2 regions of the Bradyrhizobium septentrionale genome follow, and region 1 is predicted to be linked to the other one. Evidence: riboswitches for the same ligand, from Rfam matches in the RefSeq annotation. Region 1 holds a riboswitch; the other holds the start of a gene.
The links. Region 1 has a riboswitch for cobalamin ahead of HAP48_RS32345 (DUF1636 family protein). Riboswitches for the same ligand answer to the same signal wherever they lie in the genome.
Positions count from the first base shown of each region.

Region 2: it holds a riboswitch for cobalamin, as region 1 does, so the genes downstream of both, metE (5-methyltetrahydropteroyltriglutamate--homocysteine S-methyltransferase) here and HAP48_RS32345 (DUF1636 family protein) in region 1, are expected to answer to the same signal.

Region 1 is NZ_CP088285.1:6,439,279-6,447,103, reverse strand. Features, by position in the region: gene cobN (cobaltochelatase subunit CobN) at 1-1,627, opposite strand, end outside; gene cobW (cobalamin biosynthesis protein CobW) at 1,627-2,661, opposite strand; gene HAP48_RS32345 (DUF1636 family protein) at 2,658-3,032, opposite strand; cobalamin riboswitch at 3,126-3,336, opposite strand; gene cobO (cob(I)yrinic acid a,c-diamide adenosyltransferase) at 3,373-4,026, shown strand; gene HAP48_RS32335 (cobyric acid synthase) at 4,035-5,483, shown strand; gene cobD (threonine-phosphate decarboxylase CobD) at 5,480-6,445, opposite strand; gene cbiB (adenosylcobinamide-phosphate synthase CbiB) at 6,457-7,398, opposite strand; gene cobU (bifunctional adenosylcobinamide kinase/adenosylcobinamide-phosphate guanylyltransferase) at 7,527-7,825, shown strand, end outside.
Region 2 is NZ_CP088285.1:7,713,097-7,720,921, forward strand. Features, by position in the region: gene HAP48_RS38495 (MmgE/PrpD family protein) at 1-513, shown strand, start outside; gene prpC (bifunctional 2-methylcitrate synthase/citrate synthase) at 524-1,696, shown strand; gene prpB (methylisocitrate lyase) at 1,707-2,642, shown strand; cobalamin riboswitch at 2,820-3,021, shown strand; gene metE (5-methyltetrahydropteroyltriglutamate--homocysteine S-methyltransferase) at 3,125-5,470, shown strand; gene HAP48_RS38515 (hypothetical protein) at 5,530-5,727, shown strand; gene HAP48_RS38520 (Rieske (2Fe-2S) protein) at 5,735-6,349, shown strand; one part of gene HAP48_RS38525 (IS630 family transposase) at 6,334-6,941, opposite strand; one part of gene HAP48_RS38525 (IS630 family transposase) at 6,941-7,280, opposite strand; gene HAP48_RS38530 (hypothetical protein) at 7,395-7,825, shown strand, end outside.

The DNA.
Region 1 (7,825 bases):
GTGCAACCGATTTGCCGGGCAACCATTCCAGCGTGCCATGCGCCCCCATGTGGACGACGGCATCGATGCGCTGCTGCCTGAGCCACAAATAGAACGCGACATAGGCATGGCGCGGCGTGCGCGACAGATCGTGATAGTCGGCATCGCGATGACCGACATCGCCGCGCTCCGGCTGAACGGCGATGACGGACTTGCCGCACTGGATCGCCGCGAATTGAAACGCACCGTCATGGCAGTTCGGATCGTCCTCCGGCGCGCCCCATGCGCGCGCAAGATCGTCCTGCAGCTGCTGCGGAAGGCTGGAGATGGCCGCACGATATTCGGCCACGTCCCATGTCAGTTTCCGGCGCAAGAGCGCGTCGCCCAGCGACGCCACCGGCTCAAGATCAAACCCCGCGGTCGCGAGATCGGCCAGCAACGCCTCGACCGAGGCAAGCGCATCGAGGCCGACGGCATGCGCGATCTGGTGCGGACGGCCCGGATAGTTCGACAGCACGAGTGCGAGCTGCTTCTCCTGCGCGGGCTTGTCGGCAAGCCGATGCCGGGCTGCCACGCGCGCGGCAACCGCTGCGACGCGCTCTCCATCCGGCCGATGCGCAAGATGCGCGAACTGCAGATCGGGATCGCGCTCGCTCGCCGACTTGAAGCTCACCACGCCCGCAAACAGGCGGCCGTCGACCTCGGGCAACACCACATGCATCGCGAGATCGCCGGGCGACAGACCGCGCAACGACTCGGCCCAATCCTCGCGGCGAGCCGTAGACAGTGCGACCTGGAACACGGGGCATGACGCGGCATCGAACGGCGTGGTGCCGTCATCGCCGGCCGCGGAGAATGCGGTCGCGTTGACGATGGCGGCTGGGGCGCATTGCGCGAACTGAGCGCGCAGCCAATCGACGACATCAGCCGCCTTCAACGAGGCGACGAACACGCCGTAGGCCTCAAAGCCCTTCTCACGTAGCGCTTCGATCAAGGCATCGACCGGCGCCGTATCGCCGGCCGCGAGATAGGAACGATAGAAGGTCACCAGCGCCCGCGGCCGGCCATCCGATGCCGGCAGCGCCGCGACCACACCGCGCCGCGAATCGTAGACGCCGATCTCGGCCAGATCGATCTCGCCGACGACCGGCCCGGCATAGAGCCCGGACGCCAGCGCCAATTGCGCGATCACGGCCTGCGCGGCGACAGGCCCGCCCTTGTCGCACAGCACCTTCAGACGACGCAGCGTCGAGACCGGCAGCGTGGAAAATTCATCTAGCCGCAGATCGTCGCGGCCATCGGCCGGCAACACCACCAAAGCGATGCCGCGCTCCTTCGCCAGACGATGCACCGCGGCCAGCCCGTATGACCAATAGGGCTCGCCGCCGATCAGCCGCACCAGGATGCCGCGCGCGTGCGACAGTGTGCGCTCGATATAGGTATCGACCGAGAGCGGATGGCGCAGCTCCGCGAGATTGGCGAGCCGCAGCGACGGCAGCGCGGCGCGGCCCCGCCGCCAGCCGGCCGCGAAGGCGGCGAGATCGCTGTCGGAAAACGACAACACCACGAGATCGGCCGGATCCTGGCCGAGGTCCCTTGGCGTCGCGGTCTCCTCAAGGCCGCGGCTCTCGCGGAAGACGACGTGCATCAGACACCTAGTCGCGCCCTGATCGCAGCTTCATCGATGTCGCCATGCTCGCCGATCACGACCAGCTTCGACTGCCGCGGCCGTGTGCCCCAGGGCATGTCGAACTGATGCCGCACGCGTTCGCCGACGGACTGCACGAGCAGCCGCATCGGCTTGCCTTCGACCGCGATGTAGCCCTTGGCGCGCAGCACGTTCTGCTCGCGCGCCAGTCCCTTGATCGACGCCACCAGTTCCTCGACATCCGAAACCTCGGGAAGATCGATCACCACGGAGTTGAAATCGTTGTGCTCGTGCTCGTCCTCGCCATCGTGATGCGACGGACGCGACGCGAGATCATCCTCTGCCGCGGCCTCGAGCCCCAGGATCACGCGCGCATCGACGGCGCCGTCGACGATCGGCAACATCGGAACCTCGCGCGGCATTTCAGCTGCAATCACCGCTTTGGCCGCCTTGATCCCTTCCGCGCCGGCGAGATCGGCCTTGGTCAGCAGAACGATATCGGCACAAGCGATCTGGTCCTCGAACACTTCGGACAGCGGCGTCTCGTGGTCGAGATTGTCGTCGGCCGCACGCTGTGCATCGACTGCTGCGGGATCCGACGCAAAGCGGCCGGCCGCGACCGCCTCCGCATCGGCCAGCGCGATCACGCCATCGACCGTGATCCGCGAGCGGATCTCCGGCCAGTCGAACGCTTTTAGTAGCGGCTTCGGCAAAGCGAGGCCGGACGTCTCGATCACGATGTGATCGGGCCTCACGCGTCGCGCCAGCAACTGCTCCATGGCCGGGATGAAATCGTCGGCGACGGTGCAGCAGATACAGCCATTGGCGAGTTCGACGATGTTCTCGGTCGGGCAATTGGCGTCCGCGCACGACTTCAGTATCTCGCCGTCGACCCCTTCGCTGCCGAATTCATTCACTAGCACCGCAAGCTTCTTGCCGTTGGCGTTGCGGATCAGATGCTGGATCAGCGTCGTCTTGCCGGACCCGAGAAACCCGGTCACGACGGTGACCGGAACCTTGGCGAGCGTAGTCATTCTGCGGCCTCCGGCACGACGGCAAGGGGTGGGATTCGAGCGAGTGATTGCTTGCGGAAGATTTCCGGACGGCTGCGCCACGGCACGATGCCGTCAGGCGCCGCAGCATAGGCGGAGGCACCGGCGATCACATCCCTGGCATTATCAGCGGACAGGCGGCCGTAGACATAGGACCACCGCCCCGGCGCGCTGAGCGCGACCGAGCAACCCTGGCTGCACGCCGACAGGCATTCGACGGGAACAAGATTGACGTCATCTGGCACGCCGGCCTCGAGAAGCGCGGCATGCAGGCGCGCACCGGGCGCGAGCTCACCTTCCGCCAGCGTCTGGCCGGCGCGGCAGGTGATGCAGACATGAAGTGTAACGCTCATCGCCCATCCTGGATTGACAGCGGGAGGCGAAGAGGCACACGAACCGATGTGAATGGGTTCGTTCCCCGTCGCGGAACACCCCGTCCGCCGGTCTCACTACACGTTGCGTTGGCAGGTCTCCCGGCTTGCGGAGCAAGATTTCTCCCTCGATACCCACCTTCCCGATCCCTGAAGGGAATCAGTGGCTTTTGGGCATCTCTCCGGTCACGGTCGCGGGGGCGGCTGCTTTTCGGGCCCACCTTGAGCCCTATCGCATTCCCTCTTCGCCTGTCGTAGGACAGGAACCAACGCGGGCCCACCATTCGTCCGTGGCTCGAACTTGTCAAGCCGAAGGAACGTCATGATTTCTGAAGAAAACGGCGCCGAAGACGAGGTCGGCAGCAGCGAGGTTTCGCTGGATGCGCGCCACGCGACCAAGATGGCGAAAAAAAAGGTCGCCCGCGACAAGATCATGGCGACCAAGAGCGGCGAAAAGGGTCTGATCATCGTTCATACCGGCGCCGGCAAGGGAAAGTCCTCCTCGGCCTTCGGCATGATCGTGCGCTGCGTGGCGCATGGCTTTCCCTGCGCGGTGGTGCAGTTCATCAAGGGCGCCTGGGATACCGGCGAGCGCCGCCTGCTCACCGGGCATTTCGGCGAACTCTGCCAATTCCACGCGATGGGCGAAGGTTTTACCTGGGAAACGCAGGATCGCGCGCGCGACATCGCGGCGGCCCAAGCGGGTTGGGAAAAGGCCAAGCAGCTGATCGCAGACCCGAGCCTGCGCATGGTCGTGCTCGACGAGATCAACATCGCACTGCGCTACGATTATCTCGCCATCGCCGATGTCGTCGACTTCCTGACCACGTCGAAGCCGCCGATGACGCATGTCGTGCTCACCGGTCGCAACGCCAAGGATGAATTGATCGAGATCGCCGACCTCGTCACCGAGATGACGCTGGTGAAGCATCCGTTCCGCTCCGGCATCAAGGCCCAGCCGGGCGTCGAGTTCTGACAAGCACCATGGCGCGCGCATTGATGATCCAGGGAGCCGGCTCGGACGTGGGCAAGTCGCTCATCGTCGCGGGCCTGGCGCGCGCTGCCGGACGGCGCGGCCTGCGCGTCTTGCCTTTCAAGCCGCAGAACATGTCCAACAACGCCGCCGTGACCATCGACGGCGGCGAGATCGGACGTGCGCAGGCCCTGCAGGCGCTCGCCGCCGGTGTCGAGCCGCACACCGACATGAACCCGGTGCTGCTGAAGCCGGAGAGCGATGTCGGTGCCCAGATCATCGTGCACGGCAAGCGGATCGCGACCGCACGCGCGCGCGAATATTCCGCTATGAAACCGTCGCTGATGGGCGCGGTGCTGGAGAGTTTTGGGCGCCTCAAGGATCGCGCCGATCTGGTGCTGGTCGAAGGCGCCGGCAGCCCCGCCGAAGTCAATTTGCGCAAATCCGATATCGCCAATATGGGGTTTGCGCGCAAAGCTGACGTCCCCGTGGTGCTGGTCGGCGACATCGACCGCGGCGGCGTCATCGCGCAACTCGTCGGTATCCAGGCGGTGATCGATCCCGAGGATGCCGCGATGGTCCAGGGTTTTGTCATCAACAAGTTCCGCGGCGATCCGACGCTGTTCGACGACGGCTACCGCTTGATCGAAGCCCGCACCGCATGGCGCGGCTTTGGTGTGCTGCCGTGGTTTGCCCGCGCCGGCGAACTTCCGGCTGAAGACGCGCTCGGGCTCGCCGACGCGCGCAAGCCCGGCCGGTGCAAGATCGCCTTCCTTGCGCTGTCACGGATCGCCAATTTCGACGATTTCGATCCGCTGAAGCTCGAACCCGGCGTCGATCTCGTGATGGTGCGGCCGGGCGAAGCCATCCCGGGTGATGCGAAGCTCGTCATCCTGCCCGGCTCGAAATCGACCCGCGGCGATCTCGCCTTCCTGCGCGCGCAAGGCTGGGACATCGATCTCCTGGCGCATCATCGCCGCGGCGGCCATGTCCTTGGCCTCTGCGGCGGATATCAGATGCTCGGCGAGAGCGTCACCGATCCCGACGGGATCGAGGGTCCCGCCGGCGAAACGCGCGGCCTCGGGCTTCTTGATGTCACAACTATCATGACCGAACAGAAGACGCTGACACGCGTCAGCGCGCTGCATGCTGCCACAGCTCAGCCGATCAGCGCCTATGAAATTCACATCGGGCGCACCGACGGTCCGGATCGCGCGCGGCCATTTGCGTCGCTCGACGGCGCCGCTGAAGGTGCCGTTTCCGCCGATGGCCGCGTTCACGGCAGCTATCTGCACGGCCTGTTCACGTCGGACCAATTCCGCAAGGCGTTCCTTGCAAAGCTCGATATTCCCGTGGCCGACCAGCCATACGGCGCCCGGGTCGAGAGCGCGCTCGACGCGCTCGCCGAACACATCGAGACCCATCTCGATGTCGAGGGCCTGCTCGCACTGGCGCGCTAGCGCGACAGCGCGGCAGACAGCCGGGACCATTCGGCCTCGCTGCCGGGCAGACCGAGGCGCAGCCATCCCGGTTTTTGCTGAAACACGCGCGACCAGATCAGCCCGCGGGCAAGCCTGTCCTGCGCGGCCAGCGCGTCGCCGGTCTCGTAGAGACGGAACAGCGGCGTGCCACCGACCAGGGTCCAACCCTGCGATCGCACCGCTGCATCGAGCCTGACGCAGTCGTCCGCCAGCCGTGCGGCCGTCGCCTTTGCCCAGTCGTGATCGCGCAGCGCCCGCCGGCCGATCGCAATTGCGGCCCCCGAAACCGGCCATGGGCCCGCCATCGCCGCAAGCGCGGCGATATCCGTCTCGCTGCCGATCGCGAAGCCGAGCCGCAAGCCGGCAAGTCCGTAGAATTTGCCGAATGAGCGCAGGATCAAGAGTCCCGGTTGTCCGGCCTCTCCTGCAAACGACAGGTCCGGCACGGCGTCCGCAAAACTCTCGTCAATCACGAGCCGCCCAACGCGCGGCAGTAGCGCGAGCAACTCGCGCCGCTCATGGTGCCGGCCATCGGGATTGTTCGGATTGACGACGACGGCAAGATCGGCGCCCGCAAGCGCTGCGAGATCGGACACCTCGTCGACGTCCCATCCGGCGGCCGACAACACTGCGGCATACTCATTGTAGGTCGGCGCAAGGATGCGCGCCCGCCCCCGGGACGCCAGCTGCGGCAGCAGCTGAATGGCGGCCTGCGCACCGCCCATTGCCAGGATCGGCGCATCGGTCGCGTAAGCCTGCCGCGCGGCGGCGTGGAGGGATTCGATCTCGGACCGCGGCGGCAAGGCGCTCCATTGCCGCGGCTCCACATCGACGTCAGGATAAGGCACCCGATTGATCCCCGTCGACAGGTCGATCCAGTCCTCCGCAGCGCCGCCGAAGCGTTGCCGGGCGACATCGAGGTTTCCGCCGTGCTCGCGCATGCGCCGCTCCTTCACGCCAGCGCCAGGACTATGAACGCCCCGGCCAGCAGCATCATGGCGTAACGATAGAGTTTCAGCCCGGCGAAGATGTCGGCGGCAGCCGGATCGCGCGCGCCCTCGTTCAGCCAGGGCTCATCGGCGATGCTGCCGTGATAGATGCGGGGACCGCTGAGCCGCACGCCGAGCGCGCCGGCCATCGCCGCCACCGGCCAGCCGGCATTCGGCGAGCGATGACGGCGAGCATCACGCAACATGCATGACCACGCCTGCGATGGCCGCGGCGCGAGCACCACGAACAACAGCCCGGTCAGCCGTGCCGGAATGAGATTGGCGAGATCGTCGATCCGCGCGGCCGCCCAGCCAAAGGCGTCGTGCCGTTCGGTGCGATGGCCGATCATGGAGTCCAGCGTGTTGATCGCCTTGTAGCCGAGGATTCCCGGCAGGCCGAACAGCGCACCCCAGAACACCGGCGCGACGATGCCGTCGGAGGCATTCTCGGCGAGGCTCTCGAGGGTCGCGCGCGCGATGCCGGCATCGTCGAGCGTTGCCGGATCGCGTCCGACAATCTGCGCAACCGCCGAGCGTGCGCCCGTGATGTCGCCGGATGCCATGGGATTGGCCACCGCCGCGACATGCTCATTCAGCGAGCGCAATGCCACCAGCGGCCACGCCAACACACCCACAAGGACGACGCGCACCCATCCGGATGCGAGCACGGACTGAACCGCCCAACCGAGAGCCGTCGCCAGCGCGATCACCAGGAAAGCGGCCGCGACACCGGCGAGGCGGCGAAACGCCGGCGGATCGGCGTCCCGGTTCCAGGCGCTGTCGACAAGATGGATCAGCCGGCCGAGCCAGGTCACGGGATGCCCGATGCGCGCAAACAGCGGCGACGGCCAGCCGATCAGGGCATCCACCGCCATCGCCACCGCCATCGCTCCCGCAAAACCCACTTAACCCTCTCCTCGCCGCGATCCCCCTGATGCGCAAGACATTGGCCGAGTGCAAGCCCTCCGTGGCGGATTTCGGCTTTGTGTTTCACCGCGATTGGTGGTTAGAGCGGACGTAGACAGGAGATCCCATGGCCGTCATTCTGATCACGGGCGGAGCCCGGTCCGGGAAAAGCCGGCGCGCCGAATTGCGCGCGCGCAGCTTTCCGGAGCGGCCGGTCTATATCGCGACCGCCGAGGCGCTCGATGCCGAAATGGACGAGCGGATCGCCAAACATCGCGCGCGGCGCGGCGGTGACTGGATCGAACGCGAGGTGCCGCTCGACCTTGTCACCGCGCTGTCCGAGACCGACGGCGGCGGCGCAAGGCTGGTCGATTGCCTGACGCTCTGGCTGTCCAACCTGCTGCATGCGGAGCGCGACTGGTCCGA
Region 2 (7,825 bases), 1.3 Mb from region 1:
GACCATTCGATCATGTACATCTTCGCGGTCGCGCTCGAAGACGGCTGCTGGCACCACGAAAAGTCCTACGCGCCCGAGCGTGCGGCCCGTCCGTCGACGGTCGAGCTCTGGCACAAGATTTCGACCGTCGAGGACCCCGAGTGGACCCGGCGCTATCACAGCCACGATCCCAAGGAGAAGGCTTTCGGCGGGCGCGTCGTCGTCAGGCTGAAAGGCGGTTCGACCGTCAGCGACGAACTCGCGGTTGCCGACGCGCATCCGCTGGGCGCGCGCCCGTTCAAGCGGCCTGACTACATCCGCAAGTTCCGTACCTTGGCGGAAGGCGTGATCGCAACCGCCGAGCAGGATCGCTTCCTCGCCGCCGTCGAGCGGCTGCCGTCGCTGCGCGCCGGCGAACTGTCGGAGCTGACCTTCACGGTCGACGCCTCAAAGTTGGGCACCCCGGCCAGCCACGGAATCTTCGACTGGAAACCGGATACACAGACCGCGGCACGACGCGCGGCAGGATCATAGGGAGGATACCATGACTGACGTGAAACCCGCGCCCAAGAAATCCGTCGCCCTCTCCGGCGTCGTCGCCGGCAACACGGCTCTTTGCAGCGTCGGCCGCAGCGGCAACGACCTGCACTATCGCGGTTACGACATCCTTGATGTCGCCGGCGTCTGCGAATTCGAGGAGATTGCCCATCTGCTGGTGCACGGCAGCCTGCCGACCCGCGCCGAACTCGCCAACTACAAGGCCAAGCTGAAGGCGCTGCGTGGCCTCCCGCGCGCGGTACTCAACACGCTGGAACAATTGCCGGCCGCAGCCCATCCAATGGACGTCATGCGCTCCGGCGTCTCGGCACTCGGTTGCGTGCTGCCGGAGAGTCATGACCACAACACGCCAGGCGCGCGCGACATCGCCGATCGCCTGATGGCCTCGCTCGGCTCGATGTTGCTGTACTGGCACCACTACGCCCACAACGGCCGCCGTATCGAGGTCGAGACCGACGACGATTCGATCGGGGCGCACGTCCTGCACCTGCTGCACGGCAAGCCGCCGTCAGCTTCGCATGAACGCGCGATGCACACCTCGCTCAATCTCTATGCCGAGCACGAATTCAACGCTTCGACCTTCACGGCGCGCTCGATCGCCGGTACCGGCGCGGACCTGTATTCGGCGGTAACCGGCGCGATCGGTGCGTTGCGTGGGCCGAAGCATGGCGGCGCCAACGAAGTCGCCTTCGAGGTCCAGAAGCGCTACGCCACCCCCAACGAAGCCGAAGCGGACATCCGCCGCCGGATCGAGGCCAAGGAAGTCGTGATCGGGTTCGGGCACCCCGTCTATACGATCTCCGATCCCCGCAACAAGGTGATCAAGCAGGTCGCCCGTGACCTCAGCGTCGAGGCCGGCAGCATACGCATGTTCGAGATTGCCGATCGCATCGAGACCGTGATGGCCAACGCGAAGCGGATGTTCGCCAACCTCGACTGGTTCAGCGCGGTCTCCTACCACGCGATGGGTGTGCCGACCGCGATGTTCACGCCGCTGTTCGTGATCTCACGCACTTCGGGTTGGGCGGCTCACGTCATCGAACAGCGGATCGACAACAAGATCATCCGGCCGGCCGCCAACTATGTCGGCCCCGAGAACCGCAGCTATGTCCCGCTGGAGGCGCGCGACTTGCCGCCTGCATCGGTCCGTGCGGCGTAAGGAGAAACACGTGCCCTATCTCGTCGCAGAAGAACTTCCGCGTGAAACCGCCGGCAGCCGCTTTCGCGCGTTGCTGAGGCGCCCGGGCATTCTTCGCCTGCCCGGCACCCACAACGGCATGTCGGCCATTCAGGCCAAGACGGCGGGTTTCGAGGGGCTGTATCTCTCGGGTGCGGCCATGACGGCGTCGATGGGATTGCCCGACCTCGGAATCATCACCGTAGACGAAGTCGCGTTCTTCATCCGCCAGATCGCCCGTGCGTCGGGTCTGCCGCTGCTGGTGGACGGCGATACCGGCTATGGCGAAGCCCTCAACGTCATGCACATGGTGCGCGTCTTCGAGGAAGCCGGTGCCGGCGCGGTCCATATCGAAGATCAGCTCCTCCCCAAGAAGTGCGGCCACCTCAACGACAAGAAGCTGGCGGATGCGCACGACATGGCGGCCAAGGTGGCCGCTGCCGCCAAGGCGCGGCGTGATCTCGTCATTCTTGCGCGAACCGATGCGGCCGCGAGCGAAGGGCTCGATGGTGCGGTCGCCCGGGCCAAGCTCTATATGGAGGCCGGTGCAGACGCGATTTTCCCGGAGGCGCTCAATACGGCCGAGATGTTCCGCGCGTTCGCCAAGCGGATGCCGGGCGTCCCCCTGCTCGCCAACATGACCGAGTTCGGCAAGACGCCCTTCTTCACCGCGTCCGAATTCGAGGAGATGGGCTATTCGATGGTGATCTGGCCGGTGTCGTCGCTTCGGGTCGCCAACAAGGCGCAGGAACAGCTTTACGCCGCGATCGCGCGTGACGGCGGCACGCACAAGGCAGTCGATCGGATGCAGACGCGAGCGGAACTATACGCAACGATTGGACTGCACGATTACGAGGCCCTCGATGCTTCCATCGTCCAGACCATTATTCCCGAAGGCATGCCGCAGCGGGTCGCGGGCTCTAGATAGCCCTTCTTTCCGACGCTGTTCGCTCCGGGACACCAACCAGCACCGGCGCCGTCAGGGCCGCGAACCGATTGAAATCGGAACCCAATTCTAGGGGTTTGAGGACAAGCCGGTAACGGGCGATTGAGCAATACCAAGGTGTTTCCAGTCACGGTCATTGACTGCGGCCGGACTTGACCTTAACTCCAGTGCTGTCGTGGTTCTGCGGGCTCGTTTGGCCCGGAGCTAAGAGGGAAGCCGGTTGAAAGCCGGCGCTGCCCCCGCAACTGTAAGCGGTGAGTTGTTGTCCAACAAAGTCACTGAGGCCCGCGAGGGTCTTGGGAAGACCGGACAACAGCACTGACCCGTGAGCCAGGAGACCTGCCTCGACAACAGAACGTACTCGGGCGGGGTGTCTCGGTGGTGCGGTTGCGACCCCGCGCGCCACCTTTTGCCCGGAGTCCAGACGTGTCACGTGGCCCACGCCCCCAACATCGGGGTAAGCCATGTCTATTTCTTCACTTCCCGTCGCAACACTTGGAACACCGCGTATAGGACCGCGCCGCGAACTCAAGTTGGCGCTCGAAAGCTTCTGGTCCGGCAAATCCAGCGAGCGGGCGCTGCGTGAAACGGCCGTCGGCCTGCGCGCCGCCAACTGGGCCCGCCAAAAGTCCCTCGGCGTTAGCGTCATCCCGTCTAATGATTTTTCATTCTACGACCAGGTGCTCGACACCAGCGTGATGGTCGGCGCCATTCCGGAAGTGTACGGCTGGAAAGGCGGCGATGTGTCGCTGGCGACCTATTTCGCGATGGCCCGCGGCGCGCAGGGCTCCGAACACGATGAAAGCTGCGGTCATGCGCATCACGCGCACGGCTCTTCACACGGCGTGCCTGCGCAGGAAATGACCAAGTGGTTCGATACCAATTACCACTACATGGTGCCCGAATTCAGCGCTGGCCAGATCTTCAAGCTATCCTCCTCCAAGGCGGTCGATGAATATCGGGAGGCCAAGGCGCTCGGCTACAAAACCCGGCCCGTCCTGCTCGGACCGGTGACCTTCCTCAGGCTTGGCAAGAGCAAGGACGCGGCGCTGAACCCGCTATCGCTGCTGCCAGTCCTGCTGCCGGTTTACGTCAAGGTTTTGCAGCAACTCGTCGCCGAAGGCTGCGAATGGGTGCAGATCGACGAACCGTGCCTGGTGCTGTACGCAGACCGCGAGACCCAGGGCGCGCTTCAAATGACTTACGCGCTCTTGGCGGAAATGGTGCCGGGCCTGAAGATCATGCTCGCCAGCTATTTCGGCAGCCTGGGCGACAACGCCGATACCGCGCTATCGCTGCCGGTCGCCGGACTTCACATCGACCTTGTGCGCGCGCCGGAGCAACTCGACAAGATCGTCAGCGCCGCACCGAAGGGAATGACCCTGTCGCTCGGTGCGATCGACGGGCGCAATATCTGGCGCTCCAACCTTTCCGCCTTGCTGAAGCGGCTGGAACCGGCGGTCGCGAAGCTCGGCCTGGACCGGGTGCAGATCGCGCCCTCCTGTTCGCTGCTGCATGTCCCGATCGACCTCGAACAGGAAACCAGCCTCGATCCGGACGTGAAGAGCTGGCTTGCCTTCTCGGTGCAGAAGATCGCCGAACTGGCCACGCTGGGCACGGCGCTCGCCGGCGGCCGGGACAAGGTCGCCGACGCGCTGGCAGCATCGGACGCCGCGGCTCGCTCGCGCGAGACGTCGCCGAAGATTCACAATGCCGACGTGGCGAAGCGGATGATGGCGATCGACGACGCCATGCGCCGGCGCCAGAACGTCTTCACGAAGCGATCTGGATTGCAGCGCGCGCGGTTCGGGCTGCCAGCGTTCCCAACCACGACGATCGGCTCGTTCCCGCAGACCACGGAAGTCCGCAATGCGCGGGCCGCCCATGGCAAGGGCGCGATGAGCGATGCGCAGTACGAGCAATTCCTCAAGGAAGAAACCGCCCGCGCCGTACGTTGGCAGGAGGAAATTGGCCTCGACGTGCTGGTGCATGGCGAATTCGAGCGCAACGACATGGTGCAGTATTTCGGCGAGCAATTGTCGGGCTTCACCTTCACCAAGCACGGCTGGGTCCAGTCGTACGGCTCACGTTATGTCCGCCCGCCGATCCTTTTCGGGGATGTTTCCCGCCCCAAGCCGATGACGGTCGAATGGTGGCGTTACGCGCAGTCGCTGACCCAGAAGCCAATGAAGGCCATGCTCACCGGACCGGTGACCATCCTGAACTGGTCGTTCGTCCGCGACGACATTCCGCGCAGCGAGGCGTGCCGGCAGATCGCGCTCGCGATCCGCGACGAAGTGACTGACCTCGAAAAGGCCGGTGCCAAGATGATCCAGATCGACGAGGCTGCCCTGCGCGAGGGCCTGCCGCTGCGGAAGTCGGAATGGAAAACCTATCTCGACTGGGCCGTCGAAAGCTTCCGCATCTGCTCGACCGGCGTGACCGACGAGACCCAGATCCACACCCACATGTGCTACTCGGAGTTCAATGACATCATTGACGCGATTGGCGCCATGGATGCGGACGTGATCTCGATCGAGACGTCGCGTTCCAAGATGGAACTGCTGGACGCTTTCAAGACCTACAAGTATCCGAACGAGATCGGGCCCGGCGTCTACGACATCCATTCGCCCCGCGTTCCGGAGGTCAGCGAAATGGCCGAGCTGCTCTCGCTCGCGCGCAAGCGGCTGACCGACTCCCAGCTCTGGATCAATCCGGATTGCGGCCTAAAAACCCGCAAATGGGAAGAGGTGCGCCCTGCCCTCGTCAACATGGTGGCGGCCGCACGCGAAATGCGGCACGCCTCCTGAGGCATGCTCCCGGAGCGCGCGGATACATCGCGCGCTCCATCATTTCATTGAGGTCATCGATGCGCTTCTGGATCGAATGTACGCGACACGAGACGAACAAGCCCGTCCACATCAACATCGCCCTTGTCGGCAGCATGTGGCATGACGGCGAGCGAACCATCCTCGCCTTCGTCGGCGGCGACGCCGAGCGTGTCGAAGTCACCCAGACACCCGAGCAGATCATGACCATGCACCTCGGGCCGACAGGAGCCGCTTGATCAGGCAATGACAGTTGGAAATCTCAGCGTTGAGGCGACCGCATCCCGCTCGCATTCCGACCTCCGAAAAGTCGGATCCCATCCGGATTATTGGTATCCAATCGCGTGGTCGCATGAACTAAAGCCCGGCAGGACTTTCGCTGGGCATTTTGCAGGCGAGCCCATCGTGCTGGTTCGCTCGGTCGAAGGCGATGTGTTTGCGCTGGAAGACCGGTGCGCGCACCGTCAGGTGCCGCTCTCGAAAGGTACCGTTGATGGCTGCACCGTACGCTGCTGCTATCACGGCTGGCGCTACGACGGCTCGGGCCAATGCGTCGATGTCCCCTATCTCGGCAAGGGCAAGCTGCCCAACGGCGTCAGGTCGTATCCCTGCTTCGAGAGCAATGGCATCATTTTCGTCTGGCCGGGCACCGCGCCGGCGGCCGATCCGCTCGCACAGATCGGGCACGCTGCCGAGCCGGGGTACAAGAGCCGCCGGTTCGGCAAGATTGTCCGCTGCCACTACACGTTCATGCACGAGAACCTGATGGACATGAACCATCAGTTCCTGCACCGCCGCACCACAGGCAAGGTCACGCCGCGCTACCTTGCTAGAGCGTTTTCCGATCACGTTGCGTCGTAACCAGCCGCGACGAGATAATTTTGACATTCCTCGGGTGAGAAGCGTTTGAGAGCGTTGGCGATTGCTTGCCAGAGATCGGGCATGGTGCGCGCTGCGGCGGCCCGCAACAGCGCTTTCAGTTTGGAGAAGGCCATTTCAATCGGGTTGAAGTCTGGACTGTAGGGCGGAAGATAGAGCAGGCTAGCTCCGACCGCCTGGATGGCCTCTCGAACGCCATGGACCTTGTGAGCGGGCAAGTTGTCCATGATAACGGTATCGCCCGGCCGCAGCGATGGGGCGAGCAATTGCTCGACGTAGGCCAGGAAAGCGTCGCCATCCATTGGACCGTCCAGAACAAGCGGCGCGATCAGACCGTCGGAGCGCAATCCAGCGGTGAACGTCGTCGTCTTCCAATGTCCGTGTGGGATAGCTGCACGACATCGCTCGCCGCGTGGCGAGCGCCCGTAACGCCGCGCCATTTTGGTGTTGGCGCTGGTTTCGTCGATGAAGACGAGACGCTCAGGGTCAAGGTCGATTTGCCCTTCGAACCACTCCTCACGTGCGGCATTTATATCGCCGCGCCGTTGCTCGGCGGCGTGCGCTGTCTTTTTTTAAGTGTGATCTTTCTGCGCTGGAAAAAACGCCAGAGCGACGCGATGCCAGTCGATATTCCACGACGTTTCAACAGTTCTCGCAACTCGGCAAGCGTGATATCCGGCCTCGCTGTCACCGCCTCCAGAATCAATTGCGAATGCGCTTCGATGCGCTGCGATTTGCGGTCACCGCCCTGGCGTTTAGGAACGATGTCGCCAACTTTCTTGAGGCGACCGCGCCAGCGGATCGCACTGGCCGCGCTGACACCAAAGCGCTCAGCAGCCTGTCGACAGGACATGCCACCGTCAATCGCGGCTACCACCCTTTGGCGAAGATCAACCGAAAGCGCCCTGGCCATACATGCTGGCCTCCCTCGCCAGCATGCAGCTTGAATCTGACTCGCGCCGTTTTGGGAATCCCCACCCGATTCTTTCCGGTCGGAAAATGCTCTAGCCGCAAGGGCGACGGTTGGATGGAGGTCGACTACAGCTTCGCTCGTCCGGATCAGAAGCCGCCGCTCGGCGAGACGGTGATTGTCGGGAGCCTGCGCGGCAGCGCCCGCACGGCGCGTGACCTCATGACGGTGCGGACGGATTACCCCTATCAGACGCTCCGCATGTGGACCCGCGACGACAAGCCAGTTTTGAGCGTGTGGCTGGGGTACACGCCAGTCGATGCCGAACAGCGCCGCAACCGGACCTTTATCGTGCTGTCGGTGCGTAAGCCCAAAATTCCCGGAGTGCTCGATCTGGCGTGGCCGGTCCTCGCCTGGTTCACCGATCGCGTTTTCGCCGAGGATTGCGAAATCGTTGAGATGGAGCAAGCCGCGTTCGACGAACAAGGCGCCGACTGGAATCAGGAGGTCTTTCCGCCGATACGGGAATTACGAACACTTCTGCGCGA